Linked DNA regions of Cupriavidus necator. The protein of the gene in region 1 binds, or shares a complex with, the protein of each later gene. Links are inferred from orthologs where the notes say so. Each region holds a gene or a part of one and is shown in the gene's direction. Other genes may lie near its edges.

The links.
Region 2: the proteins of ybiB (region 1) and obgE are in contact, whole or in part, in a crystal structure (PDB 8BFT), measured with the Escherichia coli proteins. The link is inferred for Cupriavidus necator from one-to-one orthologs.

Annotation. Positions count from the first base shown.
Region 1 is NZ_CP066018.1:1,130,670-1,141,875, forward strand. What follows is about bases 8,246-11,086. They hold ybiB (DNA-binding protein YbiB), read left to right. Parts: upstream 8,246-9,090; coding sequence 9,091-10,083; downstream 10,084-11,086. Other genes in these bases: I6H87_RS05255 (ABC transporter ATP-binding protein), read left to right, coding at 8,246-8,981; I6H87_RS05265 (pirin family protein), read right to left, coding at 10,103-10,978. In the rest of the region: I6H87_RS05215 (M16 family metallopeptidase), read right to left, coding at 1-318; I6H87_RS05220 (M16 family metallopeptidase), read right to left, coding at 328-1,875; signal recognition particle-docking protein FtsY, read left to right, coding at 2,094-3,254; maiA (maleylacetoacetate isomerase), read right to left, coding at 3,272-3,919; I6H87_RS05235 (fumarylacetoacetate hydrolase family protein), read right to left, coding at 3,924-4,625; I6H87_RS05240 (ANTAR domain-containing response regulator), read left to right, coding at 4,879-5,526; I6H87_RS05245 (CmpA/NrtA family ABC transporter substrate-binding protein), read left to right, coding at 5,892-7,202; ntrB (nitrate ABC transporter permease), read left to right, coding at 7,254-8,159; more of I6H87_RS05255, read left to right, coding at 8,178-8,245.
Region 2 is NZ_CP066018.1:2,053,123-2,069,232, forward strand. The notes cover bases 1-2,786. They hold obgE (GTPase ObgE), read left to right. Parts: upstream 1-737; coding sequence 738-1,835; downstream 1,836-2,786. Other genes in these bases: rplU (50S ribosomal protein L21), read left to right, coding at 1-304; rpmA (50S ribosomal protein L27), read left to right, coding at 344-604; proB (glutamate 5-kinase), read left to right, coding at 1,933-2,786. In the rest of the region: more of proB, read left to right, coding at 2,787-3,051; I6H87_RS09600 (CNP1-like family protein), read right to left, coding at 3,133-3,714; I6H87_RS09605 (RNA pyrophosphohydrolase), read right to left, coding at 3,707-4,381; I6H87_RS09610 (proline--tRNA ligase), read left to right, coding at 4,574-6,295; I6H87_RS09615 (lytic transglycosylase domain-containing protein), read left to right, coding at 6,301-7,044; I6H87_RS09620 (2OG-Fe(II) oxygenase), read left to right, coding at 7,041-7,934; I6H87_RS09625 (LysE family translocator), read left to right, coding at 8,071-8,685; I6H87_RS09630 (hypoxanthine-guanine phosphoribosyltransferase), read right to left, coding at 8,732-9,274; ffh (signal recognition particle protein), read right to left, coding at 9,331-10,725; I6H87_RS09640 (cytochrome C assembly family protein), read left to right, coding at 10,867-11,805; I6H87_RS09645 (PP0621 family protein), read left to right, coding at 11,812-12,114; I6H87_RS09650 (sensor histidine kinase), read left to right, coding at 12,111-14,216; I6H87_RS09655 (sigma-54-dependent transcriptional regulator), read left to right, coding at 14,242-15,867; 1,6-anhydro-N-acetylmuramyl-L-alanine amidase AmpD, read left to right, coding at 15,864-16,110. UniProt on the Escherichia coli protein: An essential GTPase which binds GTP, GDP and possibly (p)ppGpp with moderate affinity, with high nucleotide exchange rates and a fairly low GTP hydrolysis rate.

The DNA of each region.
Region 1 (11,206 bases):
GGCGATCTTCGCTTCATCGCGCGCCGGCTGGCCTTCCAGCGCCGCGGCGCCCTTGTCCAGCAGCGCGGCGGTCAGCGTGGCCAGCCCGGCCTTGCCCGGCGGGTCATAGCGACTGCCGGCGTCGAAGTCGATATTGACGTCGAGCATCGGGATCGACGGGCTATGCACAAAGAACACCCTGGCGCCGGTTGACGCGGTCCAGTGCTCGATCGGGATCGCGGCCTGCGCCAGTTGCGCAGCCAGCAGGACCACGGCGCCCAATGCGGCGCCGGCCAGTTTGCGCAGCGCACGCTGCGGGGTGGTGACGGACTGAGTCATCGCCTTTCCTCAGTGGCGCAGGCCCGACGGGGCCTGGGACTTGGGCTTGTTCGGATCGATCGGCTGCGGCACCAGCGTGGCCACGGTCAGGTTGTCGTCGTTGAAATACTTCGCGGCGACGGCCTGCACCTGCGCCGGCGTGACGGCCTTGATCTTGTCGAGCATGCGGTCGATCTGGCGCCAGGAGATATCCGAGATCTCGGACACGCCGATTTCCATGCCCTGCCCGAACACCGAATCACGCTTGTAGATCTGGCCGGCCACCACCTGCGCCTTGACGCGCTTGAGCTCCTCCGGCGACACGCCCTCCTTGGCGATGCGCTGGACCTCGGCGCGCAGCGCGCGCTCGATCTCGTCGGTGTTGTGGCCTGTGGCGGGCGTGCCGTCGAGCACGAACAGCGACTCGCCGCGGTTGATGCTGTCATAGCCGACGTTGACGTCGTCGGCCAGGCGCTGCTCGCGCACCAGTTCGCGCGTCAGTCGTGCGTTGTCGTAGCCGTTGAGCACGGCCGCCAGCACCTCCAGCGCGTAGGGGTCGACGTCCTTCTCGATATCGCGCAGGCGCGGCACCTTGTAGGCCATCACCATGTACTGGTTCTCGGCCGGCGCCTTGACCCAGATGCGCTTGATGCCCTTTTGCGCCGGCTCTTCCTGGTCCTTGCGCAGCGGCAGCGTACGCGGCTTGAGCTTGCCGTAATAGCGCTCGGCCAGGGCGCGCACTTCCTCGGCCTTGACGTCGCCGGTGACAATCACCATGGCGTTGTTGGGCACGTACCAGTGGCGGTACCACTCCTTGACGTCGTCCACGCGCATATTGACCAGGTCGTCCATCCAGCCGATCACCGGGTGGCGGTACGCGGCGGCGGTGTAGACCGTGGCCAGCAACTGCTCATAGACGGTGCCGCGCGCGGAGTCATCGGTGCGCAGGCGGCGTTCTTCCATCACCACCTTCATCTCGCGTTCGAACTCGTCCTTGGTGATGACGAGGTTGGCCATGCGGTCGGCCTCCAGCTCCATCATCCTCGGCAGGTACTGCTTGCCGATCTGCTGGTAGTACATGGTGAAGTCGCGGTTGGTCATGGCGTTCTCACGCCCGCCCAGCGCGGCCACCTGCTTGGAGAACTCGCCCACGCCGACCTTGGGCGTGCCCTTGAACATCATGTGCTCGAGCATGTGCGCCACGCCGGTGGTGCCGCTGACCTCGTCGATGCCGCCCACGCGGTACCAGATCTGGTGCGCCACCGTGGGCGCGCGGTGGTCTTCCTTGACGATCAGCCGCAGCCCGTTGGACAGGCGGTATTCGGTCGTGCCATGCGCGGTCGCGCCGGCCGGGGCGGTCTGCGTGCCGGGCATCGGCGAAGCCACCACGCCCTGCGCCCCTGCCGGCATCGACCACGGCAGCAAGGCCAGCAGCAGCGTGGGAATGACTCGCCGCGCGAGACGCGCGGCGCGGGCGGGAAGCGGTTTGGAGGAAGGTGAAAGGCGTTGGAAGCGCGTTGCGACGCAGGCTTTGGTGCCTTGTGCGCCCGCAGCGGCCAGGACAGCGCAATGGTTCATGCGACCCCGTCTGCTAGAATTTTGCCGATCGACTCACGTGCGCAAGACTGCGCGCATGAATCTGCCATGTAGCGAACTATACGCAATCGCCGGCCGGGACCACAACGCTTTCTCCCCAGCCATCGCGATGCCTGCGTAACCCATTGATTTATAACCGGTTGCCTGCTGGCATTTGGCTGCCGCCAGGGTATCGGCCCCGGTATTGACTCCATTCCCCAATGTTTAGTTTCTGGAAGAAGCGCAAGGCCGAGCCCGCGCCCGCCGAGGCGCCAGCCCCGGCCCCCGCTCCGGTCGAGGTCCCCGCCCCCGTACCGGCACCGGCCCCCACGCCTGCGCCAGTCCCTGCGCCCGCACCGGCACCGGTCCCGGCGCAAGTGCCACCCCCTGCCCCAGCGCCCGTGGCGGCCCCGATCCCCCTGCCGGCGCCCGCACCGGCCGAAGCGCTCGAGCTGGTCCCGCCGCCCGCCCAGACCGCTGAAGCGAAGCTGGGCTGGATGCATCGGCTGCGTACCGGGCTGTCCAAGACCAGCCGCAACATCGGCACGCTGTTCGTCGGCGTCAAGGTCGACGAGGCCCTGTTCGAAGAACTGGAAACCGCGCTGCTGATGGCAGATGCCGGCGTGGAAGCCACCGAGTACCTGCTGGGCGAGTTGCGCAAGCGCGTCAAGGCCGAGCGCATCGAGACCGCCGAAGGCGTCAAGGCGGCGCTGCGCGAGCTGCTGACGCAGCTGCTGCGCCCGCTGGAAAAAACCATGGCGCTGGGCCGCGAGCAGCCGCTGGTGATGATGATCGCGGGCGTCAACGGCGCCGGCAAGACCACCAGCATCGGCAAGCTGTGCAAGCACTTCCAGCGCTATGACCAGAAGGTGCTGCTGGCCGCCGGCGATACCTTCCGCGCCGCCGCGCGCGAGCAACTGACGATCTGGGGCGAACGCAACAACGTCACCGTGGTGGCGCAGGAAAGCGGCGACCCGGCGGCGGTGATCTTCGACGCCGTCAATGCGGCCAAGGCGCGCGGCATCGACATCGTCATGGCCGACACCGCCGGCCGCCTGCCGACGCAGCTGCACCTGATGGAAGAGCTCAAGAAGGTCAAGCGCGTGATCAGCAAGGCCATGCCGAGCGCGCCGCACGAGGTGCTGCTGGTGATCGACGCCAACACCGGCCAGAACGCCCTGCAGCAAACCCGCGCCTTCGACGACGCGCTGGGCCTGACCGGCCTGATCGTGACCAAGCTCGACGGCACCGCCAAGGGCGGCATCCTGGCGGCTATCGCGCGCCAGCGCCCGGTGCCGGTTTATTTCATTGGCGTGGGCGAGAAGGTGGAGGACCTGCAGCCGTTCAAGGCGGATGAGTTCGCCGAAGCGCTGCTGGGGTAAGGCCCGGTGGCGAACGCTTATTCCGCGTCAGGCTGCGCCTTCGGCTCCGCCTTCTGGAAAGCAGGCAGCTCCATGCAGGTTTCATAGATCCTGGCGATCGCCGGGTAGCGGGCCAGGTCGATATTGAAGCGCTGCGCGTTGAATACCTGCGGCACCAGGCAGATATCGGCCAGCGTGGGCGTATCGCCAAAGCAGAAACGCCCGGCCTTGCCGCCGCGCTCCAGGTTGGCCTGCAGCGACGCAAAGCCCAGCTCGATCCAGTGGTGGTACCACGCGTCCTTGACCTCGTCGGTCACGCCCACGGTGTGCTTCAGGTACTTCAGCACGCGCAGGTTGTTCAGCGGGTGGATCTCGCACGCGATCTCCTGGGCCAGTCCGCGCACATAGGCGCGGTCCAGCGCCGTGCCGGGCAGCAGCTTCGGCTCGGGATGGACCTCGTCCAGGTATTCGACGATGGCCAGCGATTGCTGCAGCACGTGCTCGCCGTCGGCGAGCGCCGGCACCAGTCCGTCGGGATTCACGGCGCGGAATTCCGGCTTGAGCTGCTGGCCGCCTTCTTTCAGCAGGTGCACCGGCACATAGTCATAGGACAGCCCCTTGAGTTCCAGCGCAATGCGCACGCGGAATGAGGCCGAACTGCGGAAATAGCTGTAAAGCTTTAGCATCGGATCAGACTACCTTGATGGTGAGATCGCCCACGCCGCCGACGTGGCACTGCATGACATCGCCCTTGACCACCGGGCCCACGCCTTCGGGCGTGCCGCTGAAGATCAGGTCGCCCGGCTGCAGCTCGAACAGCTTCGACAGGTACGACACCATCTCCGGCACCGACCAGATCAGGTCGGACAGGTCGCCGCGCTGCTTCTCCACGCCGTTGACCGCCAGCGTCACTGCGCCCTTCTGCGGATGGCCGATGGCCGAGACCGGCACGATCGGGCCGATCGGCGCGGACTGGTCGAAGGCCTTGCCGGTCTCCCAGGGGCGGCCGGTCTTCTTCGATTCGTTCTGCAGGTCGCGGCGGGTCATGTCCAGGCCCACGGCGTAGCCGAACACGTGGCCGGCTGCCTTGTCGACCGGGATGTCGCGGCCGCCCTTGCCGATCGCCACCACCAGCTCCACTTCATAGTGGCAGTTGCTGGTGCCCGGCGGGTACGGGAAGGCGCCTTCGGTGCCGTCGGCGACGTAGCTGACCGCGTCGGACGGCTTGCAGAAGAAGAACGGCGGCTCGCGGTCGGGGTCCGAGCCCATTTCACGGGCGTGGGCAGCATAGTTGCGGCCGACGCAGTACACGCGCCGTACCGGGAAACTAGCATTGCTGCCGCGCACCGGCACGCCAACGGGCGCGGCCGGAGCGAACACGAATTCGGTCATGCATCTCTCCAGATTGTTCTGATCGGTGCTGCGGCGCGGGTGGGCAGGGTTGCAGGAAGCAGCCATGCGCGGCGTCGCCAGCAGACGCGCCCGGCGCAGCAGGGCAACAGGATACACCGCGAGAGTTGGCTCTGCGTACGACCGCATACAATGAATCCAGGCATCCTCGCAGCGCCAGCGCACCGAACTGGCGCAGGTGCCGGATACTTACCCGGCGCGAATCTTGCATGGCGCACTGCAACAGAGCCTAGCCATGACACGACGCCACCCGCCCCCATCGCCCACCGCTGCCGCACCTGCCCCGCCCACTGCCGGCGGCCGGGTGTTGCGGATCCTGCTCGTGCGCGACCCGCATGACGCCGACCCGCTGAACGTCGAGACCATCCGCGGCGGGCTGGTCAGCGCCGGCTTTACCGAGATCCAGATCGTCGATGCCGACCTGCGCCTGCCGGATGTGATCACGGCCACCCAGCCCGACATGCTGATCATCGCGTCTGAATCCGCCGCGCGCGACACCATCGAGCATGTCTGCGTCTCGACCCAGCATGCGCCGCGCCCGATCGTGCTGTTCACCGACAACGACGACAGCCAGCGCATCAAGGCAGCGCTGACGGCGGGGATCACCGCCTATATCGTCGACGGCCTGCGCGCCGAGCGCGTCAAGACCGTGCTCGACGTGGCCTACACACGCTTCGAACTGGATCAGCAGCTGCGCGCCGAGCTCGATGCCACCCGGCTCAAGCTGGCCGAGCGCAAGGTGGTCGAGCGCGCCAAGGGACTGCTGATGCAGGCGCGCGGCCTCAGCGAGGACGAGGCCTACAAGCGCCTGCGCAGCATGGCGATGGAGCGCGGCCTGAAGCTGGTGGACGCGGCCCAGCGCGTGATCGACGTGATGGGCTGAGCCGCTCCCGCCTGCCAGCCGTGGTGCGCCGCCGCACGCGACTGGTGCAATGCACGCTCCTGGCGCTGCCGCACTGCGTCACCTCCCTCCCCTGCTCCCCCGAATGTGGCGGCGGCCAGCGCGCGCGCACCACATCCGATCATTTCCCCCCGATCCGTCACAAATCCGCCCTCGAATGCTGCACTGCACAGGCTGGCACACGCCTTGCGTTATGCAGGTATCGGCCAACGGCGGCCGACCAACAATTTCGGCGGACACGGCCAACGCGGGCTGCGTCACGCCACGGACAACGGCGTCCCTGCGCCGCACCGGTCTTCTGGCGAAGCCGGTCGCGGAGGGGACGCCTTTTTTCTTGGAGCCATGCAATGCCCTCTCGCCTCAGGATTGCCAAGCCGCTGCACGCAGCCGTCCACGTTCCCGACGCGGCTGCCGACGCCGTGCCGGCCAGCAGCGGCCGCCGCCGCGCGCTTGCCACCATCGCCGGCGCCAGCGTGATGACGCTGGTCGATCCGCTGGTGCGCGCCGGTGCGTGGGCAGCGGGCTCGGACGCGCCCGAGAAGACCGACGTGCGCATCGGCTTTATCCCGCTGACCGACTGCGCCTCGGTGGTGATGGCCGCGACGCTCGGGCTGGACAAGAAATACGGCATCAAGATCACGCCGACCAAGGAAGCCTCATGGGCCGGCGTGCGCGACAAGCTGGTCAACGGCGAGCTGGACGCGGCGCACGTGCTGTACGGACTGATCTACGGCGTGCAGCTGGGCATCGGCGGCCCGAAGAAGGACATGGCCGTGCTGATGAACCTGAACCACAACGGCCAGGCCATCACGCTGTCGTCCAAGCTCGCCGAGAAAGGCGTCAAGGACGGCGCCAGCCTGAAGGCGCTGATGATGAAGGAGAAGCGCGACTACACCTTCGCCCAGACCTTCCCCACCGGCACGCACGCAATGTGGCTGTACTACTGGCTGGCGGCCAACGGCATCAACCCGATGCAGGACGCCAAGGCCATCACGGTGCCGCCGCCGCAGATGGTGGCCAATATGCGCGTGGGCAATATGGACGGCTTCTGCGTGGGCGAGCCCTGGGGCGCGCGCGCCATCGCCGACAAGATCGGCTTCACCGCCGAGACCACGCAGGCCATCTGGAAGGGCCACCCCGAGAAGACCCTGGGCACCACCGCGGAGTTCGTGCAGAAATACCCCAACACCGCGCGCGCGATGGTGGCCGCAGTGCTGGAGGCATCGAAGTTCATCGATGCGTCGGCCTCCAACCGCCGCAAGACCGCCGAGACCATTGCCGCCAAGTCCTACGTCAACACCGACATGGACATCATCCTGGACCGCATGCTGGGCCGCTACACCAACGGCCTGGGCAAGACCTGGGACGACCCAGACGCGATGAAGTTCTACCAGGACGGCGCCGCCAACTACCCGTACCTGTCCGACGGCATGTGGTTCCTGACCCAGCACAAGCGCTGGGGCTTGCTGAAGGAACATCCGGACTATCTCGCCGTGGCCCGGCAGGTCAACCGCATCGACGTCTACAAGCAGGCCGCCGCCGCCGCGCAGGTGCCGCTGCCCAAGAGCGACATGCGCAGCGCCAAGCTGATCGACGGCGTGGTCTGGGACGGCAAGGACCCCAAGGCCTACGCCGACGGTTTCAAGATCAAGGCCTGACGCAAGCCTTCCCCCACTGATCCGCAGTGCCCCTGACGAAAGGAGCCAGACGTGAATGCCATAGCCCACCCCACGCCCGATGGTGCAACCGTAGCCGCCAGCGCCGACCCCGACACCAAGGAGCGGGCGCGCCGGCGCGAGCAGGAAATCGCCGCGCAGGCACGGCGCGCGCAACGCCGCGAGGCGGTCGCCGCGCTGGTGCTCAAGGCCGTGCCGCCGGTACTGGGCTTTGCCCTGTTCGTGCTGGCCTGGCACGGCATCGCCACGATGATCCCGGCCATTCCCACGCCGCAGGCCACATGGAACGCCGCGGTGCCGCTGTTTGCCGACCCGTTCTACCGCAACGGGCCCAATGACCAGGGCATCGGCTGGAACGTGCTGGCATCGCTGGCGCGCGTCGCGGCGGGCTTCGGCCTGGCCGCGCTGGTCGGCATCCCGGCCGGCTTCCTGATCGGGCGCTTCGCCTTCCTGAACGCGATGACCGCGCCGGTGATCAGCCTGCTGCGCCCGGTCTCGCCGCTGGCGTGGCTGCCGATCGGCCTGCTGCTGTTCAAGGCCGCCAACCCGGCCGCGATCTGGGCGATCTTCATCTGCTCGATCTGGCCGATGGTGATCAACACCGCGGTCGGCGTCACGCGCGTGCCGCAGGACTACCTGAACGTGGCGCGCGTGCTGGACCTGTCGGAATGGAAGGTGTTCACGCGGGTGCTGTTCCCCGCGGTGCTGCCCTACATGCTGACCGGCGTGCGGCTGTCGATCGGCACCGCGTGGCTGGTGATCGTCGCGGCCGAGATGCTGACCGGCGGCACCGGCATCGGCTTCTGGCTGTGGGACGAATGGAACAACCTGAAGGTCGAGCACATCGTGATCGCGATCTTCGTGATCGGCATCATCGGGCTGCTGCTCGAGCATGCGCTGCTGGCGCTGGCCCGGCGCTTCAGCTACGGCACCAACTGACACGCGGGGAGAATCGCCATGGACAAGTTCGTCAGCATCGAAAACGTCGGCCAGACCTTCAAGACCCGCAAGGGCCCGTTCGTCGCCCTGCGCGATATCAACCTGCATATCGCCGAGGGCGAGTTCATCACGCTGATCGGCCATTCAGGCTGCGGCAAGTCCACGCTGCTGAACCTGGTCGCGGGACTGGCCACGCCCACCACCGGCGCGCTGATCTGCGCCGGGCGCGAGATCGCCGGGCCGGGGCCGGAGCGCGCGGTGGTGTTCCAGAACCATTCGCTGCTGCCGTGGCTGACGTGCTTCGAGAACGTCTACCTGGGCGTGGAGCGCGTCTTCGCCGCCAGCGAGAGCAAGCCGCAGCTCAAGGCGCGCACGCACGACACGCTGGCGCTGGTGGGCCTGACGCACGCCGAGAACAAGTATCCGCATGAGATCTCCGGCGGCATGAAGCAGCGCGTGGGCATTGCCCGCGCGCTGGCGATGGCGCCCAAGGTGCTGCTGATGGACGAGCCCTTCGGCGCGCTCGATGCGCTCACGCGCGCGCACCTGCAGGACGAGCTGATCAAGATCGTGGCGCGCACCCGCAGCACCGTGGTGATGGTGACCCACGACGTCGACGAGGCCGTGCTGCTGGCCGACCGCATCATCATGATGACCAACGGTCCGGCCGCGACCATCGGCGAGATCCTGAAGGTGGAGCTTCCGCGTCCGCGCGACCGCGTCGCGCTGGCCGACGACAAGGCCTACCACGCCTGCCGCACCGCGGTGCTGGACTTCCTCTACCGCAAGCAGCGCAACCCGGCGCTGCAGGAAGCCGCGTAGTGCCCGCCGGCCGCGTGCCGGTGGGCGGCCCTATGTGGCACAGGCGGCGATGGGCGCGGCGGCCTGGCTCCGCTATCATGAACCCAGAACAGACTACCCCCACGCCGCCATGACCACGCCAGCCACGTCCTTCCCTGCTGCCCGCTATATCAAGGAGATCGGCCGCGGCGTCAACGGCGCGCGGGCGCTGCCGCGCGAAGACGCGCAGGCCCTGTTCGACGCCATGCTGGCCGGGCGCGTCTCGGACCTGGAGCTCGGCGCCATCCTGATGGCCTACCGCATCAAGGGCGAGGCCCCGCACGAGCTGGCCGGCATGCTGGAAGCCGCCCATGCGCACTGCCAGCCGCTGCCGGCGCCGCCTGACCGGCAGGTGGTGGTGATCCCCAGCTACAACGGTGCGCGCAAGCAACCCAACCTGGTGCCGCTGCTGGCGCTGCTGCTGGCGCGCGAAGATGTCCCCGTGCTGGTGCACGGCACGCGCCTGTTCAATGGCCGCGTGACCAGCATGGCGCTGTTCGAGGCGCTGGGCGTGCCCTTGTGCGCGACTACCGGCGACGCCTCGGCACGGCTGCGCGAGAGCAGCGACCTCGGGCCGCTGGCGGTGCTGCCGGTGGATGTGCTGTCGCCCGGGCTGTCGCAGCTGCTGGAGCGGCGCACCGTGATCGGCCTGCGCAATTCGGCGCATACGGTGGCCAAGATGCTGCAGCCGGTGGGCGAGCATTCGCCCGCGGAAGGGTTGCGCCTGTACAGCTACACCCACCCCGAATACCGCGAGACGCTGACCGACTACTTCTCGCATGAACCCGCCAACGTGCTGCTGGCACGCGGCACCGAGGGCGAAGTGGTGGCCGATGCGCGCCGCACCAGCCGCATCGACTGGCTGCACGAGGGGCACCAGCAGACGCTGGTCGATCCGGCTGTTGGTTCGCTGGCCGAAGTGCCTGAACTGCCGCCCGGCAGCGACGCCGGCCAGACCGTGGCCTGGATCCGGCGCGTGCTGGACGGCGCGGCGCCGGTGCCGGCACCGATCGCTATCCAGGTCGAGGCCATCCGCGAATGCCTGCGGCAAGGCACTCGCGTGACCTGGGCCAGCCCGGTCTGAGCCAGCCCCGGGACCGCTGTCAGGGCTTGCGCGGGGGCAGCGGGATGCGCTCGGTCTCGCCCGGCACGTGCGGGAACTGATCGTCCTCCCAGCGCTGGGCGGCGGCCTCGATCGCCACCTTGCTGCTGGCAACGAAATTCCAGTAGATGAAGCGGTGCCCGTCGGTCGGGTCGCCGCCCAGCAGCATTACGCGCGACGGCGTCGTGGCCGTCAGCGTTGCGGGCTGGCCCGGCGTGAGCACCACCATATGCTCGGCCGGCAGCGGCTCGCCGTCGAGCGCCACCGCCCCGTCCACCGGATAGATGCCCCGCTCGGCATGATCGGCCGGGATCTCCACGCTCGCGCCCGCATCCAGCTCGATCGCCACGTACAGGGTGCGGCTGAAGACCTTGACCGGAGAGACCTGGCCAAAGGCATCGCCCGCAATCACCACCATGCGCACACCCGGCCGCTCGATCCGTGGCAGCGTGGCGGCGGGATGGTGGAAAAACGACGGCTCGGCACCCTCATGCTCCTGCGGCAGTGCCACCCAGGTCTGGATGCCGTGCAGGCGGGCCCCGGCGGGGCGCACATGCTCGGGCGAGCGCTCCGAGTGCACGATGCCGTGCCCGGCGGTCATCCAGTTGACATCGCCCGGGCGGATCGCCTGGTCGCTGCCCAGGCTGTCTCGGTGGATGATCTCGCCCTCGAACAGATAAGTGACCGTGGCCAGTCCGATATGTGGATGCGGGCGCACGTCGGCTCCGCCGCCCGGCGGCAGTTGCACCGGCCCCATATGGTCAAAGAAGATAAACGGACCAACGGTCTGGGTGGCGGCGGCGGGCAACAGCCGGCGCACGGTAAAATCGCCCAGGTCGCGCACATGCGGCTTGAGCAAGTGTTCGATAGCAGACATAACTCCTCCGGTGGAATGAGAGAGGCTTGCAAGGATGCCAGCGCGCCGCAGCTTGGTCGAGTGTAGCCGCTGCTGCAACAAATCATTGCAGCAGCGGGCAGAACCCCCGTGCCCGGCACCGCTCTAACATCCAGTGCGCCGAACCGTGGGTATCGTTCCCGCCGCTCGAATTGATAGGTAGCTATGCCAGCAGCAAGAGCAATCGAGAGGAACTATCACGACCATCGG
Region 2 (16,110 bases), 910 kb from region 1 along the record:
GGTCGTAAAAACCGGCGGCAAGCAATACAAGGTTGCTGCTGGCGAAAAACTGAAAGTAGAACAGATACCGGCAGACATTGGCGCAGAAATCACGCTCGACCAGGTGCTCGCAGTGGGCGCCGGCGACCAAATCAAGTTTGGTACGCCGCTGGTTAGCGGGGCTTCCGTCAAGGCTACCGTTATCTCCCAAGGTCGTCACGACAAAGTGAAGATCTTCAAGATGCGCCGTCGCAAGCACTACCAGAAGCGTCAGGGCCATCGTCAGAATTACACCGAACTGCGCATCGAAGCGATCGTTGCCTGATCGATCGAGCGTAACCAGGTAAAGCGACAGGAGTAAGACATGGCACAGAAAAAAGGCGGCGGTTCCACGCGGAACGGCCGTGATTCCGAATCGAAGCGTCTGGGCGTGAAGGTGTTTGGTGGCCAGGCCATCAACGCCGGCGGCATCATCATCCGCCAACGCGGTACCCGCGTGCATGCTGGCGACAACGTCGGCGTGGGCAAGGACCACACGCTCTTTGCCCTGGTGGACGGCCACGTGCAGTTCGCCGTCAAGGGCCCTGCCAAGAAGCAGCAAGTCAGCGTCGTTCCGGCGGCCTGATAACAGCCTTTGCAGGATGAAGGCCCCGCAACGCTTGCGGGGCCTTTTCTTTTCTGGCGACAATGTCAGTTCGCCAGCCCGGTCGGAGGCTTCCAGCCGCTGATCCGCCGATCCATCACGGAAACCCATCATCATGAAGTTCATAGACGAAGCCCGAATCGAAGCCATCGCCGGCAACGGCGGCAATGGCAGCGCCTCGTTCCGGCGCGAGAAGTTTGTGCCCTTCGGCGGCCCGGATGGTGGCGACGGCGGCCGCGGCGGCAGCGTGTTCGCCGTGGCGGACCGCAATATCAATACGCTGATCGACTTCCGCTACGCCAGGAAGCACGTTGCCCGCAACGGCGAGAACGGCCGCGGCTCCGACTGCTACGGCGCGGCGGGTGAGGACATCACGCTGCGCATGCCGGTGGGCACGCTGATCACCGACATGGACACCGGCGAAGTCATCGCCGACCTGACCGAGCACGGCCAGCGCGTGTGCCTGGCCGAAGGCGGCATGGGCGGCTGGGGCAACCTGCATTTCAAGTCCAGTACCAACCGCGCGCCGCGCCAGCAGGTGGACGGCAAGCCGGGCGAGCGCCGCATGCTCAAGCTCGAGCTCAAGGTGCTGGCCGACGTCGGCCTGCTGGGCATGCCCAACGCCGGCAAGTCGACCTTTATCTCGCATATCTCCAACGCGCGCCCGAAGGTGGCGGACTATCCGTTCACTACCCTGCACCCGAACCTGGGCGTGGTGCGCGTGGACCACGAGCAATCGTTCGTGGTCGCCGACATTCCCGGCCTGATCGAAGGCGCCGCCGAAGGCGCGGGCCTGGGTCACCAGTTCCTGCGCCACCTGCAGCGCACCGGCCTGCTGCTGCATATTGTCGACCTGGCGCCGTTCGACGAGGCAGTCGACCCGGTGGCCGAGGCCAAGGCCATCGTCAACGAGCTGAAGAAGTACGACGAAACCCTGTACGACAAGCCGCGCTGGCTGGTGCTGAACAAGCTCGACGTGGTTCCCGAGGACGAGCGCGCGGCCCGCGTGAAGGATTTCATCAAGCGCTACAAGTGGAAGGGGCCGGTGTTCCAGATTTCGGCGCTGACCGGCGAAGGCTGCCGCGAGCTGATCTACGCGATCAAGGACCACCTGCAGGCGATCAAGGCCGAAGAAGCCGCGGCGCTGGCCGAGCCGGACATCCGGCTGGACGAGCGCCTGCACAACGTCGACCAGGGGCAGGGCGAGGCATAAGCCGGGGCCGCCGCTGGCGCCCCACCACAGAAGAATACCCACGGACAATTCGGGCGCGGCGCCCGCCGCCGGCTGCCCGGGAGACAGGATTCCCGTCATGCAATCGGTCATCGCGCAGGCAAAGCGCATCGTCGTCAAAGTCGGCTCCAGCCTGGTCACCAACGACGGCAAGGGGCTGGACCACGACGCCATCGCCCGCTGGGCGGCCCAGATCGCCAAGCTGCGCGTGGCCGGCAAGGAAGTGGTGCTGGTCAGCTCCGGCGCCATCGCCGAAGGCATGCAGCGCCTGGGCTGGGTGCGCCGCCCGAAGGAAATCCATGAGCTGCAGGCCGCCGCCGCCGTCGGCCAGATGGGCCTGGCGCAGGTCTATGAAAGCCAGTTCGGCCGCTACGGCATCCGCACCGCGCAGGTGCTGCTGACCCACGCCGACCTGGCCGACCGCGAACGCTACCTCAACGCCCGCTCGACCCTGCTCACGCTGCTGTCCCTGGGCGTGGTGCCGATCATCAACGAGAACGACACCGTGGTCACCGACGAAATCAAGTTCGGCGACAACGACACGCTGGGCGCGCTGGTGACCAACCTGATCGAAGGCGACGCGCTGGTGATCCTGACCGACCAGCGCGGCCTGTACACCGCCGACCCGCGCAAGGACCCGGCCGCGCAGTTCGTGGACGAGGCCCTGGCCGGCACCCCCGAGCTGGAGGCCATGGCCGGCGGCGCCGGCACGTCGATCGGGCGCGGCGGCATGCTGACCAAGATCCTGGCGGCCAAGCGCGCAGCCAAGTCCGGCGCCCATACCACCATCGCCTCCGGGCGCGAGGCCAACGTGCTGGAGCGCCTGGCCGCGGGCGAGGCCATCGGCACCCAGCTGCTGGCGCCGACCGGGCGGCTCACGGCGCGCAAGCAATGGATGGCCGACCACCTGCAGCTGCGCGGCCGGGTCGTGATCGACAACGGCGCGGTCGAGAAGCTCACCAGCGGCGGCAAGTCGCTGTTGCCGATCGGCGTGACGGAAGTGCAGGGCGAGTTCGCCCGCGGCGAGGTGATCGCGTGCGTCGACGCGCAGGGCAAGGAGGTGGCGCGCGGCATCACCAACTATTCCAGCGCCGAGGCGCGGCTGATCGCGCGCAAGCCCTCATCCGAGATCGAGTCCGTGCTGGGGCACCTGAACGAGCCCGAACTGATCCATCGCGACAACCTGGTGCTGGTCTGACGGGCGTACAGGCCGGGCGCAAACAAAAACGGCGGGGCTGCCAGGCAGTCCCGCCGTTTTTTTATGTCGACGCTGCGTGCTTCAGCGCTTGCGCGGCGCTCGCGATTGCAGGTCGCGCACCATGGCGTCGGCGGTGCCGGCCACGGTACGGCCCTCGCAGAAGAAATCGATCGCCAGCGTGGCGGCATAGGCATTGCGCACGCCAGTCTCCATGCGGTGCCAGGTCTCGCCGTAGTCGCTGCTGTTGGGCACCCACTCGGTGGCGCCCTTGGGCAGCGTGGCGTAGAGCTTGCGCTCGAACGCATCGCAGCGCAGGCCTTCGAAGGTCACGTTGCGCGCGCCGCTCTGGCTGGTGGTGACGACCGTGTAGCGCACCACGTTGTCCTTGCCGACCGAGACCGACTTGCCGTCCACCGCGAATGACAGCGAGCCGGTGCCCGACACCGAGAACGGGATCAGGTTGGCGTCCTGAGGCGGTGCCGGCAGCATCGCCTTGGCCTCATCAAAGGTCTTGGGCGCGAACGGGTTGAGCCAGGTGCTTTCTTCCTCCGCCATCTCCTTGCCGGTGGTCTTGCAGCCGGCCAGCGCAAGGCTGGCCGCGGCAATCAGCATGCCGGCAGCGGTCAGGCCGCGGCGGCGGCCCAGGCCGGTGAAACTAGTCATCAGTGCTCCGTGAGGTGGAAACCGGCGTTGCCGGTGAATCGTGCTCGGTCGCGTGCGCGGCCTCGGCATTGCAGTCGGCGTCGGCCTGCTGCGCCTGCTGGGCGCGGCTGAGCGCCTGGCTGCGCGGCCCGCCATGCCGGCCATGCATGCCGTGGGGGCCGTGCGTGCCATAGGGACTCAGCGGCACACGCGCGTGCCGGTTCAGGAAGCGTGACAACTCCGTCAGCGCCAGCTGGTAGACATCGCGCTTGAACTCGATCACCGCCTCCAGCGGCACCCAGTAATGACTCCAACGCCAGGCGTCGAATTCAGGGTGCTCGGTGGCACGCAGATGGATATCACAGTCCCTGCCGGCCATGCGCAGCAGGAACCAGATTTGTTTCTGGCCCTTGTAGTGGCCGCGGATCTCGCGGCGGATGAACTTGTCCGGCACCTCGTAACGCAGCCAGTCGCGCGTGCGACCGACGATCCTGACGTGCTCCGGAAGCAGGCCGATTTCCTCATGCAGTTCGCGGTACATGGCCTGTTCAGGCGTTTCGCCGTACTTGATGCCACCTTGCGGGAACTGCCAGGAGTGTTCGCCGATTCGCTTGCCCCAGAAAACCTCGTTTCGTGCGTTGAGGAGGATGATGCCGACGTTCGGGCGAAAGCCTTCACGATCGAGCATGACTGCACCTCGAATCCTTTAGAATTACGCTGATTATAAAGGAAGCGCGCAGCCGGGCCCGGACCGGGGGATGCTGGTTTTCCCCGAGCGGAAGGGCAGTTTCAGGCGCGTGCCCACAATTCAGTGCCGCCGGCCCCCGGATTTTGCCGGGACGGGTTTTCCCGAGCCCGGCGGCCCAGAGAGAAATTACGGATGAAAGCCTCGCAATTCTTCATTTCCACCCTCAAGGAAGCGCCCGCCGACGCGGAAATCGTTTCGCACAAGCTGATGATGCGCGCCGGCATGATCAAGAAGCTGGGCGCCGGCATCTACAACTACATGCCGATCGGGCTGCGCGTGATCCGCAAGGTGGAGAACATCGTGCGCGAGGAAATGAACCGCGCCGGCGCGGTGGAGCTGTCCATGCCGGTGATCCAGCCGGCCGAGCTGTGGCAGGAAACCGGCCGCTGGGACAAGATGGGCCCCGAGCTGCTGCGCCTGAAGGACCGCCATGAGCGCGACTTCGCGGTCCAGCCGACCTCGGAAGAGGTGGTGACCGACATCGCCCGCTCGGAAATCCGCAGCTACAAGCAGCTGCCGGTCAATTTCTACCAGATCCAGACCAAGTTCCGCGACGAGCGCCGGCCGCGCTTCGGCATCATGCGCGGGCGCGAGTTCACCATGAAGGATGCCTATTCCTTCGACCGCGACACGGACGGCCTGCGCAAGTCGTACGAGAACATGTACGACGCCTACGTGCGCATCTTCCGCCGCTTTGGCCTGGAATTCCGCGCCGTGGCGGCCGACAACGGCGCCATCGGCGGCTCGGGCTCGCATGAGTTCCATGTGATCGCCGACACCGGCGAAGACGCCATCGTCTACTGCCCGACCTCGGACTACGCCGCCAACATGGAGGCCGCCGAGGCGCTGCCCCTGCTGGCCAGCCGCGCCGCGCCGGCCGAAGACCTGGTCAAGACCGCCACCCCGGAAAAGGCCAAGTGCGAGCACGTGGCCGAGTTCCTGGGCATCCCGCTGCAGCGCACCGTCAAGTCGATCGTGCTGGCCAAGGACACCGAGGCCGGCGCCGAGATCTGGCTGCTGCTGATCCGCGGCGACCATGAGCTGAACGAGGTCAAGGCGTCAAAGGTGCCGGGCCTGGCCGACTTCCGCTTTGCCACCGAGAACGAGATCGTCGACGCCTTCGGCTCGCCGCCGGGCTACCTGGGCCCGATCGGCGCGAAGAAGCCGGTCAAGGTGGTGGCCGACCGCACCGTCGCCAACATGAGCGATTTCGTCTGCGGCGCCAACTACCGCGACTACCACTACACCGGCGTCAACTGGGGCCGCGACCTGCCCGAGCCGGTCGTGGCCGACCTGCGCAACGTGGTCGCCGGCGACGCCTCGCCGGACGGCCAGGGCACGCTGGAAATCTGCCGCGGCATCGAGGTGGGCCACGTGTTCATGCTGGGCACGCGTTACTCGGAATCGATGAACGCCACCTTTCTGGACGAGAACGGCAAGACCCAGCCGATGCAGATGGGCTGCTACGGCATCGGCGTCACCCGTATCCTGGGCGCGGCGATCGAGCAGAACTTCGATGAGCGCGGCATCATCTGGCCGGCCGCGATCGCGCCGTTCGCGGTGGTGATCTGCCCGGTGGGCTACGACCGCTCCGAAGCCGTCAAGGCCGAGGCCGACCGCATCCATGCCGAGCTGCTGGCCGCCGGCGTGGACGTCATCCTGGACGACCGCGGCGAGCGCCCGGGCGTGATGTTTGCCGACTGGGAGCTGATCGGCGTGCCGCACCGCGTGGTGGTGGGCGACCGCGGCCTGAAGGAAGGCAAGGTCGAGTACCAGGGCCGGCGCGACGCGCAGGCCACCGCCGTCAGCGTGGCCGACGTGGTCGGCCACGTGCGCAGCCAGCTGGCGAACTGAGCCCCATGCGCGCCGCCCGCGGCATGACCGGTGCCGCCCGCCGCTGCGCGGGCGGGCTGCTGCTGGCCGTCGCGGCCATGGCAGCCCACGCCGGCGCGCAGAAGGAAGAAGACCTCGCCGATTCCGTGCGCGGCGCGCTGGCCGCCGCCATTGCCGATGACCGGCCCACGCGGCCGGTATTCGCGTCCGGCGGCGAGCGCCTGGCCTACCTGAAATGGCTGGGCGAGATGTCCGCCCGCCTGGCCTCGCGCATCCCCGAGCCGCAGGTGCGCGTGGAACTGATCGAGGTGGCCTACTACGAGGCCAAGCGCGCCGGGCTGGAGCCCGCGCTGGTGCTGGGCCTGGTCCAGGTCGAGAGCAACTTCCGCAAGTACGCGATCAGCTCGGCCGGTGCGCGCGGGCTGATGCAGGTGATGCCGTTCTGGGTGCGCGCCATCGGCGACAGCGACCCGCGCAAGCTGTTTCACCTGCAGAGCAACCTGCGTTACGGCTGCACCATCCTGCGCTACTACCTGGACCGCGAGCAGGGCGACCTGTACCTGGCGCTGGGCCGCTACAACGGCAGCCGCGGCCGCCCCGAATATCCGAACGCGGTGCTGGCGGCGTGGAAGCGCTGGCAGTATTCCGAAGCCACGGTCACCGTGGCCGGCGAGCCCGAGGTCGCGCCGTCGCGCCCGCGCGCACCGGTGTCCGAGCCGCCTGCCCGCAACCCGTTCTCGTCGCAGCGCGTCGCCGCCAATCCGTCATGATCCGCGAAGCATCCGTTGCCGGCGGCAAGACCGGCTACACCGAATCCTCGCCCGACCTTGAACAATGGCTGGCCCGGCATATCGCCCAGGGCTTTGCCGCCGATGCGCTGGTGTTGTCGATGCTGCGCTCGGGCTATGACGACGCCTTTGCGCGCCAGGCCGTGGCCGCGGCATTTGCACAAGATGCCTATGGTGCCGCGCCGGCCCGGCCTGCGCCGGCGCGCTCCGCAGCTGCAGCCGGCACGCCCGCGGTCTACGCGGCCGATGGCGGGGACCGCCAGGTCCCGATCCTGTTCCGGCTGGCGTCGCCACAGGTCCAATTGTTCCAGCAGCTGCTGACCGACGACGAGTGCGATGCCCTGGTGGCGCTGTCGCGCGGCCGCCTGGCGCGCTCGCCGGTGGTCAACCCGGACACCGGCGACGAGAACCTGATCGATGCCCGCACCAGCATGGGCGCGATGTTCCAGGTGGCCGAGCACCCCCTGATCACGCGCATCGAGGCCCGCATCGCCGCCGTCACCGGCGTGCCGGCCGAGCACGGCGAAGGCCTGCAGATCCTCAACTACAAGCCCGGCGGCGAGTACCAGCCGCACTTCGACTACTTCAATCCGCAGCGCCCCGGCGAGGCGCGCCAGCTGTCCGTCGGCGGGCAGCGCATCGCCACCCTGGTGATCTACCTGAACACGCCCGAGGCGGGCGGCGCCACCGCGTTCCCGCGCGTGGGGCTGGAGGTGGCGCCGGTCAAGGGCAATGCGGTGTACTTCAGCTACCTGCTGCCCGACGGCGCGCTGGACGAGCGCACCCTGCACGCGGGGCTGCCGGTGGCCTTCGGCGAGAAGTGGATCGCCACCAAGTGGCTGCGCGAACGGCCGTACCGCAGCGACGCCTGATTGTGTTTCGCAGGAGCGCACTGCGCGGTACTGATCCCGTGCCCGGCGCCGTATCGGCATTAATTCCAAAAATTGTACCGGTACTGTACCGCTAACTGACCGTAGACTGATTTCCCTGAACGCCCTGGAGTCAGTCATGGAAGTGTCCCAACTCGCCGCCGGAACCGGTGTCTTCGCCGCGTTTGCCGGCTTTGCGCTGGTGTCGTCGATCACCCCCGGTCCCAACAACACGATGCTGCTCGCCTCGGGCGTGAATTTCGGCTTCGTGCGCACGGTGCCGCACCTGCTCGGCGTCAGCATTGGCTTTGCGCTGATGGTGGGGCTGGTCGGGCTGGGGCTGGGATCGATGTTCCACGCCTTCCCGTGGACCTGGCAGGTGCTGCGCGTGGTGGCGACGGTCTACTTGATATGGCTGGCGTGGAAGCTGGCCACCGCCGGCGGCGTGCAGGACCAGCAGGTCAAGCGGCCGATGGGCTTCTGGGCGGCGGCGGCGTTCCAGTGGGTCAATCCCAAGGCGTGGGTGATGGCGGTGGGTGCGTGCAGCACCTATGTGCTGCACGGCAACCTGTGGCTCAACGTGCTGCTGCTGGCGGGGATCTTCGGGGTGGTGAACCTGCCCAGCGTGGCGATGTGGGCACTGTGCGGCTCTGCGCTGCGGCGCTGGCTGGCGCGTCCGCGGGTGCTGCGCGCCTTCAATATCGGCATGGCCGTGCTGCTGCTGGCCTCGCTGTGGCCGATCCTGGGCGCCTGAGGATGGCGCCGGGGCAGGCACCCGGGCGGGTGCCTGTATTAACTGATCAAACCAGCGCGCGGATCGAGTCCAGGTTGCGCCAGTAGCCCTTGGCATCCATGCCGCACCCAAACACATAGCGGTCCGGCACGGCAAAGCCGCAGAAGTCCGGATGCATGGGCTTGATCTTGGTCAGCGTCTTCTCGCACAGCACCGCGGCGTGGAATTCCTTGGCGCCCATGTCCATGATGCGCTCGCGGATCGCGGCCATGGTCTCGCCTTCATCCAGGATGTCGTCCAGCACCAGCACCACGCGGTCCTTGACCGACTCGCGCGGGGCCACGCGCCACTGCATCTCGCCGCCCACGGTCTTGTTGTTGTAGCGCGAGAGGTGGATGTAGTCGAACTCCAGCGGGAAGGCCAGCTTGGGCAGCAGCATGCCGGTGAAGACCACCGCGCCGCCCATCACCGACAGCACCAGCGGGAAGGCATCGCCCATCTTGGCGGTGATTTCCGCGGCCATGCGGTCCAGCGACGCCTGGACTTCCGCGGCGGAGACGATTTCCTCGGAGTTGGCCCACAGCTCGCGGGCCTGTACGGCACTCATCATGATGTCTTTCCTGTTCTTTTGCGGGGGGAGGCAAGTCGGGGTGCGACGGACGGATTCTAGCGGTTGAAGAGGCCCTTCATGCCGCCCTTCATCGCGCCCATCTGGCGCATCATCTTCATCATGCCGCCGCCCTTGAGCTTTTTCATCATGGACTGCATCTGGTCGAACTGGTTGAGCAGGCGGTTCACTTCCTGCACCGGCACGCCGGCGCCCGCGGCAATGCGGCGCTTGCGGCTGGCCTTGATCAGCTCGGGCTTGGCGCGCTCGGTGGGCGTCATGCTGTTGATGATGCCTTCCATGCGGGCCACCTGCTTCTCGGCCTGGTCCATGTTGGCGCCCTGCGCCTGCTGGGCGAACTGCGCCGGCAGCTTGTCGACCAGGCTGCCCAGGCCGCCCATCTTCTTCATCTGGCCGATCTGGGCCTTGAAGTCTTCCAGGTCGAAGTCACCGGTCTTCTTGATCTTCTTGGCCAGCTTCTCGGCCGCTTCCATGTCCACGCCGCGCTGGGCTTCCTCGACCAGCGCGAGGATGTCGCCCATGCCCAGGATGCGCTGGGCCATGCGGTCGGGGTAGAAGGGCTCCAGGCCGTCCAGCTTTTCGCCGACGCCGACAAACTTGATCGGGCGGCCGGTGATATGGCGCACCGACAGCGCCGCGCCGCCGCGCGCGTCGCCGTCCAGCTTGGTCAGCACCACGCCTGTCAGCGGCAGGGTGTCGTTGAAGGCCTTGGCGGTGTTGACCGCGTCCTGGCCCAGCATGGCGTCGACCACGAACAGGGTTTCGGCGGGCTTCAGCTCGGCGTGCAGGGCGGCGATTTCCTGCATCATCAGCTCGTCGATACCGAGCCGGCCGGCCGTGTCGACGATCAGCACGTCGTGGTAGTGCTTGCGCGCCCAGTCCACCGCCGCGCGGGCGATGTCCGCCGGCTTCTGGTCCGGCTGCGACGGGAAGAAGTCAGCGCCGACTTGCTCGGAAACGGTCTTGAGCTGGGCGATAGCGGCGGGGCGGTAGACGTCGCACGAGACCGTCAGCACCTTCTTCTTTTTGTTTTCCTTGAGCCACTTGGCCAGCTTGCCCACGGTGGTGGTCTTGCCGGCGCCCTGCAGGCCGGCCATCAGGATGATGGCGGGCGGCTGCACGGCCAGGTTCAGCTCGGCTTCCTTGTTGTTGCCGCTGGCCGCGTCGGCGCCGCCGATCACGGCGGTCAGCTCGCGCTGGACCACGCCGACCAGGGCCTGGCCCGGGGTGAGGCTGCTGACAACCTCCTCGCCCATGGCCTTTTCCTTCACGCGGGCAACGAATTCGCGCACGACCGGCAGCGCCACGTCAGCTTCGAGCATGGCAAGGCGCACTTCGCGCAGCATCTCGGCGGTGTTGGCCTCGGTCAGGCGCGCCTCGCCGCGCATGGTCTTGACCACACGCGCCAGGCGTTGAGTGAGATTGTCCAGCATGGCAGGAATCGGGGGAGAAGTCGGAGCAGGGCTCGGGGCTGAAATCGGAGGCAGTCTTGCACACGGGGCGGGCCTGGAACACCGGTTACACCGGTTCAAGCGGGCCGCCACCGTCCGTGGGCACTAAGGTAAACTGCGTAAATGGTCATTGTACTGTATGCCCTGACGGCACTTCTCTATTGCGGCCTGGCCTTTCACGGCTGGGCCACGCGCCACCCACGCCTTGCCACCGCTGCCGGCCCGGCAGGGGGGGCGACCTCGGCCGTGCTGGTGGCCGGCGGCGGCCCCATCCCCCCGGCGGGCGGCGCGCACGGCGAAGGGCGCCCGGCCTGGTGGCACGTGCTGATGCTGGCGGCGCTGGCCAGCCACGGCATGCTGCTGCATGAAACCATCTTCCCGGCCGAGCGCATGATGTTCGGCTTTGCCTTCGCACTGTCGGCCATGCTGTGGCTGGGCGTGGGCATCTACTGGATCGAAAGCTTCTTCTTCTCGCTGGCGGGCCTGGGCCTGATCGTGATCCCGGTGGCGCTGGTGGCCAGCCTGATGCCGCTGGCCTTCCCCGGCTCGCAGATCCTGGGCTACGCGGCGCGGCCGCTGTTCAAGCTGCATTTCATCATCGCCAACGTGGCCTACGGGCTGTTCACGCTGGCGGCGTTCCACGCCTTCCTGATGCTGCTGGCCGAACGGCGCCTGCATGGCTTCCGGCACGCGCCGGCGCGGCCGCCGGAGCAGCAACCCAGCGAATGGCTGGGCCGCTGGCTGGACCTGCTGCCGCCGCTGCTGACGCTGGAGAAGCTGCTGTTCCGGCTGATTGGCGCCGGCTTTGTGCTGCTGACGCTGACCATCGGCTCGGGCCTGCTGTTCTCTGAAGACCTGTTCGGCCGCGCCTTCCGGCTGGACCACAAGACGGTGTTCGCGCTGATCTCGTGGGCCATGTTCGGCGGCATCCTGGCCGGGCGCATCTTCCGCGGCTGGCGCGGCAAGGTGGCGCTGCGCTGGGTCATCGCCTCGTTCGGCATCCTGCTGCTGGCCTATGTCGGCAGCCGTTTCGTGATTGAAGTCGTCCTGCATCGCCTCTGATTCCCCATGGCACGTATCCTGATCCTGCTGGCCGTGGTGCTGGGCGTCATCTGGTGGCTGCGCGCCCGCGCCGAGGCGCGGCTGGCTGAACACCGCGCACGCCAGGCCCGCGAGGCCAGCGAGCGCACTGCCGCCGCCGGCCCGGCCGACGCCACCGCCGAACCCATGGTCCAGTGCGCCCAGTGCGGCGTGCACCTGCCGCAGGGCGAGGCCATTGCCTGGCGCGGCCTGCACTACTGCCGCCGCAGCCACCTGCCTGACGAAAGCCGGGCCGAGGGCAGCGACAGCAGCAGCGGCCCCCGCCCATGACAGAGCCGGCGTCGTCGGGCTGGCAGCGGCTGAACGCCTGGCGCGGCCTGGCCCAGCTGTGGCGCCAGCCCGAACCGCCTGACTTTCACTGGCGCCTGCTGCGCTATTTCTGCTGGACCCGTGTGGCCGTGGGCCTGCTGCTGGTCGGTTTTGCGCTGATGCGGCGCGGCGAGCCGGCCTCCGTCACCGCCATCACGAATGCGATCCCGCCCGTGCCGTTCGACCTCGGGGGCCTGGGCGGCATCGAGCACGCGGCGGCCATGACCATCGCCGTGCCCTATCTTGGCATTGCCGTGGCGATGCTGGCCGGCACGCTGTGGCGCCGGCACTTCCATCTGCGCGTGCGGGTGCAGGTGCTGGCCGACCTGGCCCTGCTGGCGCTGGTCTTCAGCGTGCTGGGGCGGGGCGGGCAGGCCGAGGGCCTGGCCATGATCTTCCTGCTGCCCGCGCTGGAAGCCGGCGCACTGACCAGCCTGCTGTTCGCGCTGTTTGCCGCGTCGATCTCCGCGCTGGTGGTGATGAGCGGGCCCTTCATGCACACCATCCTGCTGCGCCAGGCCGATGCCGGGCTGCTGGGCTCGGGCCTGTTCGGCCTGGTGTTCATGATCGCGGCGCTGCTGATGTATATGCTGGCCAACCGCCAGATCGCGCAGGAGCGCCTGGCGCTGGCGCGCGAGCAGGAGCTGCGCCTGCAGCAGCTGGTCAACCGGCTCATGGTCAACGACATGCAGGACGGCGTGATGCTGGTGCGCGCCAACGGCGCGGTGGTGGCCGCCAACCCCGCGGCGGTGGTGCTGCTGGGCGTGCAGCCGCATGAGCGCATCTACTCGCGCCGGCTGGGTGGTGCGGCAGGTCAGGGCGGAGAAGCAGTGCTGTTCGACCTGCGCCGCATCCCGCGCCTGCAGCCGCTGATGGAGATGCTGCGCGACTGGCTGCACAGCAAGGACGACGTGCCGCGCATCCTGCAGCTGCTGCCGATGGCGTCCGGCACCGCGCTGGCCGACGGCACCATGCAGCACACCCGGCTGCGGCTGCGCTTTGTGCTGCCGGGGCTGGCAGGATTGCGCTCGACCATGGCGCATGGCCGCACCGTGCCGGCCACGCTGGATACCGCCGCCTGGAGCGAACTGTCGCCCGAAGCCGCCGGCCGCCTGCGCCTGGCCATCGCCCAGAACGAGGCCATGGCCTGGTCGCAGGAGGATGAGGCCCTGCTGCGCAACGAGATGCGCGACACCGTGCTGGTCCATATCGAAAGCTGGGAACGCATCGCCGAGCAGGTGCAGCAGGAAAAGCTGGCCGCCATGGGCCGGCTGGTGGCCAGCATCGCGCACCAGATCCGCAACCCGCTGGCAGCAATCAGCCAGGCCAGCGAGCTGCTGGGAGACTCCGGCCGGCGCGACCCTGCCGCGCAAGACCATGGCGGCGCCGATGTCGATATCGACGCCCGCCTGCTGCGCATCATCAACGACAACGTGCGCCGGCTGGACCAGGTGGTGTCAGACGTGCTGCAGATGTCGCGCCGCCCGCGCACCGGCCGCAGCACCGTGCACCTGGCGCAGGCGCTGCCCGAGATCGTCGAGCGCTGGCGCGCCGAAATGCGCTCGCGCCGCCCGCGCGCCGGCGAGACCCGCCCGGCGGGCCGGGCCGACATCAACGCCAATGCCATCCGGCTGACCGTGGACGTGGCCCAGCCGGTGGTGTTCGACGCCTCGCAGCTGCAGCAGGTGCTGGGCAACCTGCTGGACAACGCCTGGCGCTACTGCAGCCGGCTGCCGGGATCGATCCGGCTGCTGGCGCATGCGCTGGACCAGCACCATGCCGAGCTGATCGTCTGGAACGACGGCGCCGAAGTCGCGCGCGAGCACCAGCGCAGCCTGTTCGAACCGTTCTTCACCAGCAACGCCCAGGGCACCGGGCTGGGCCTGTTCATGGCGCGCGAGCTGTGCGGCGCCAATGACGCCCAGGTGCGCTACGGCGCCATCGCCTTGCCGGCGCTGTTGGAGCGCACTGGCATGCTGGCCGCCGCCGCGCGCGATACACTGCCGGCCAAGGCTTTCGTGCTGACGCTGCGCATCGAGAGTGCCGATGCGGCCGCCGCCTGACCTGTCCCAACCCAGCCACCACCCCATGCCACCCCGAATGTCCCGAGCGCCCGATCCCATCCTGGTCATCGACGACGAGGCCGACCTGCGCGAGCTGCTGGACATCTCGATCCGCCGCATGGGCCATGACGTGGTGCTGGCCGGCTCGCTCGCCGAGGCGCGCGAGAAGCTGGCGCAGCGCCGCTACAGCCTGGTGCTGACCGACATGCGCCTGGGCGACGGCCTGGGCATCGAGATCGTGCGCCAGCTGTCGGCCGCGCCGGAACGCATCCCGGTGGCGGTCATCACCGCCTACGGCAGCGCCGACAACGCCGTGGAAGCACTCAAGGCCGGCGCCTTCGACTACATCGCCAAGCCGGTATCGCTGGAGCAGCTGCGCAGCCTGGTGCTGAACGCGCTGGGCCGCCAGCAACGCGACAGCACCGATGCCGAAGCCGCCGCGGCCGAGCAGGCCGCCGACCGCGCCGCCGCCCTGCTGCCCGGCCATTCCGCCGCCATGCTGGAGGTGCGCCGTTCGCTGTCGCGGCTGGCGCGCAGCATGGCGCCGGTGGTGATCAGCGGCGAATCCGGCAGCGGCAAGGAGCGCGCCGCGCGCGCCATCCACGCGACCAGCGGCCGGGCCGCGCATCCGTTTATCGCCGTCAACTGCGGCGCCATCCCCGAGAACCTGATGGAGTCCGAGTTCTTCGGCCATGTCAAAGGCGCCTTCACCGGTGCCGACGGGGAGCGCGGCGGCTTCTTCCAGGCCGCCAACGGCGGCACGCTGCTGCTCGACGAGGTGGCCGACCTGCCGCTGCCGATGCAGGTCAAGCTGCTGCGCGCGCTGCAGGAGCGCCGCGTGCGCAAGATCGGCGCCAGCCGCGAAGACGCCGTCGACGTGCGCGTGATGTGCGCCAGCCACAAGGACCTGGCGGCGATGGTGTCGGCCGGGCAGTTCCGGCAGGACTTGTACTACCGCCTGAACGTGCTGGCGCTGCGCATGCCCACGCTGCGCGAGCGCGGTGAAGACATCCCGGTGCTGGCGCGCGCCATCCTGGACCACCTGGCGGTGCGCTACGGCGACCCGCGCCCCAAGCGGCTGTCGCCGGCGGCGCTGCAACGGCTGGTGGCCTATCCGTTCCCCGGCAACGTGCGCGAGCTGGAGAACCTGCTGGAGCGCGCCTACGCCTTTGCCGAGAGCGAAGAGATCGAGCTGGCCGACCTGGGCCCGCTGGACGCCGGCGCCGAGCGCGCCGGGCTGATGCATGCCCCCGCGCCGGCGATGGCGCCCACCAACTATTCCGCCCCCTGGGGCGCCGCAGGCATGTGGGCGCCGGTGCCGCCGGCCGCCGCGCCCGCGCCGGCCCCGGCAGAGCCGCCGCCCGTGGTGCCGGCCCCGGCCAGCGCGCCCGAACCCGAGCCCGCCGGCGATCCCGCCGAACGCGCCTGCCGCGGCATCGTCTTCCCGATCGACCTGCAAGCCAGGCTGGAAGCCGTGGAGCGCGAGCTGATCCTGCAGGCGCTGGCGCAGACCAACTTCAACCGCACCGCGGCCGCGCCGCTGCTGGGCCTGAACCTGCGCCAGCTGCGCTACCGTATCCAGCAACTGGGCATCCGCGAGGCCATGGACGCCGCCGAACGCAGCACCGTGGAAGGCGAGGGCACGTCATGAGCAAGCCCGAGCACCGCTATCTGCCAGAGGCCGACGGCTGGGTCCCCGCCGCGCGCCGCGTGCCGTCACCAAACTTTGACGAGCGCCCGGCCGGCATGCCGGTGGACCTGGTGGTGCTGCACAACATCAGCCTGCCGCCCGGCCAGTTCGGCAGCGGCGACATCGAGGCCTTCTTCCAGAACCGGCTCGATCCCAACAAGCACCCGTACTTTGCCACCATCCACCAGGTGCAGGTGTCCGCGC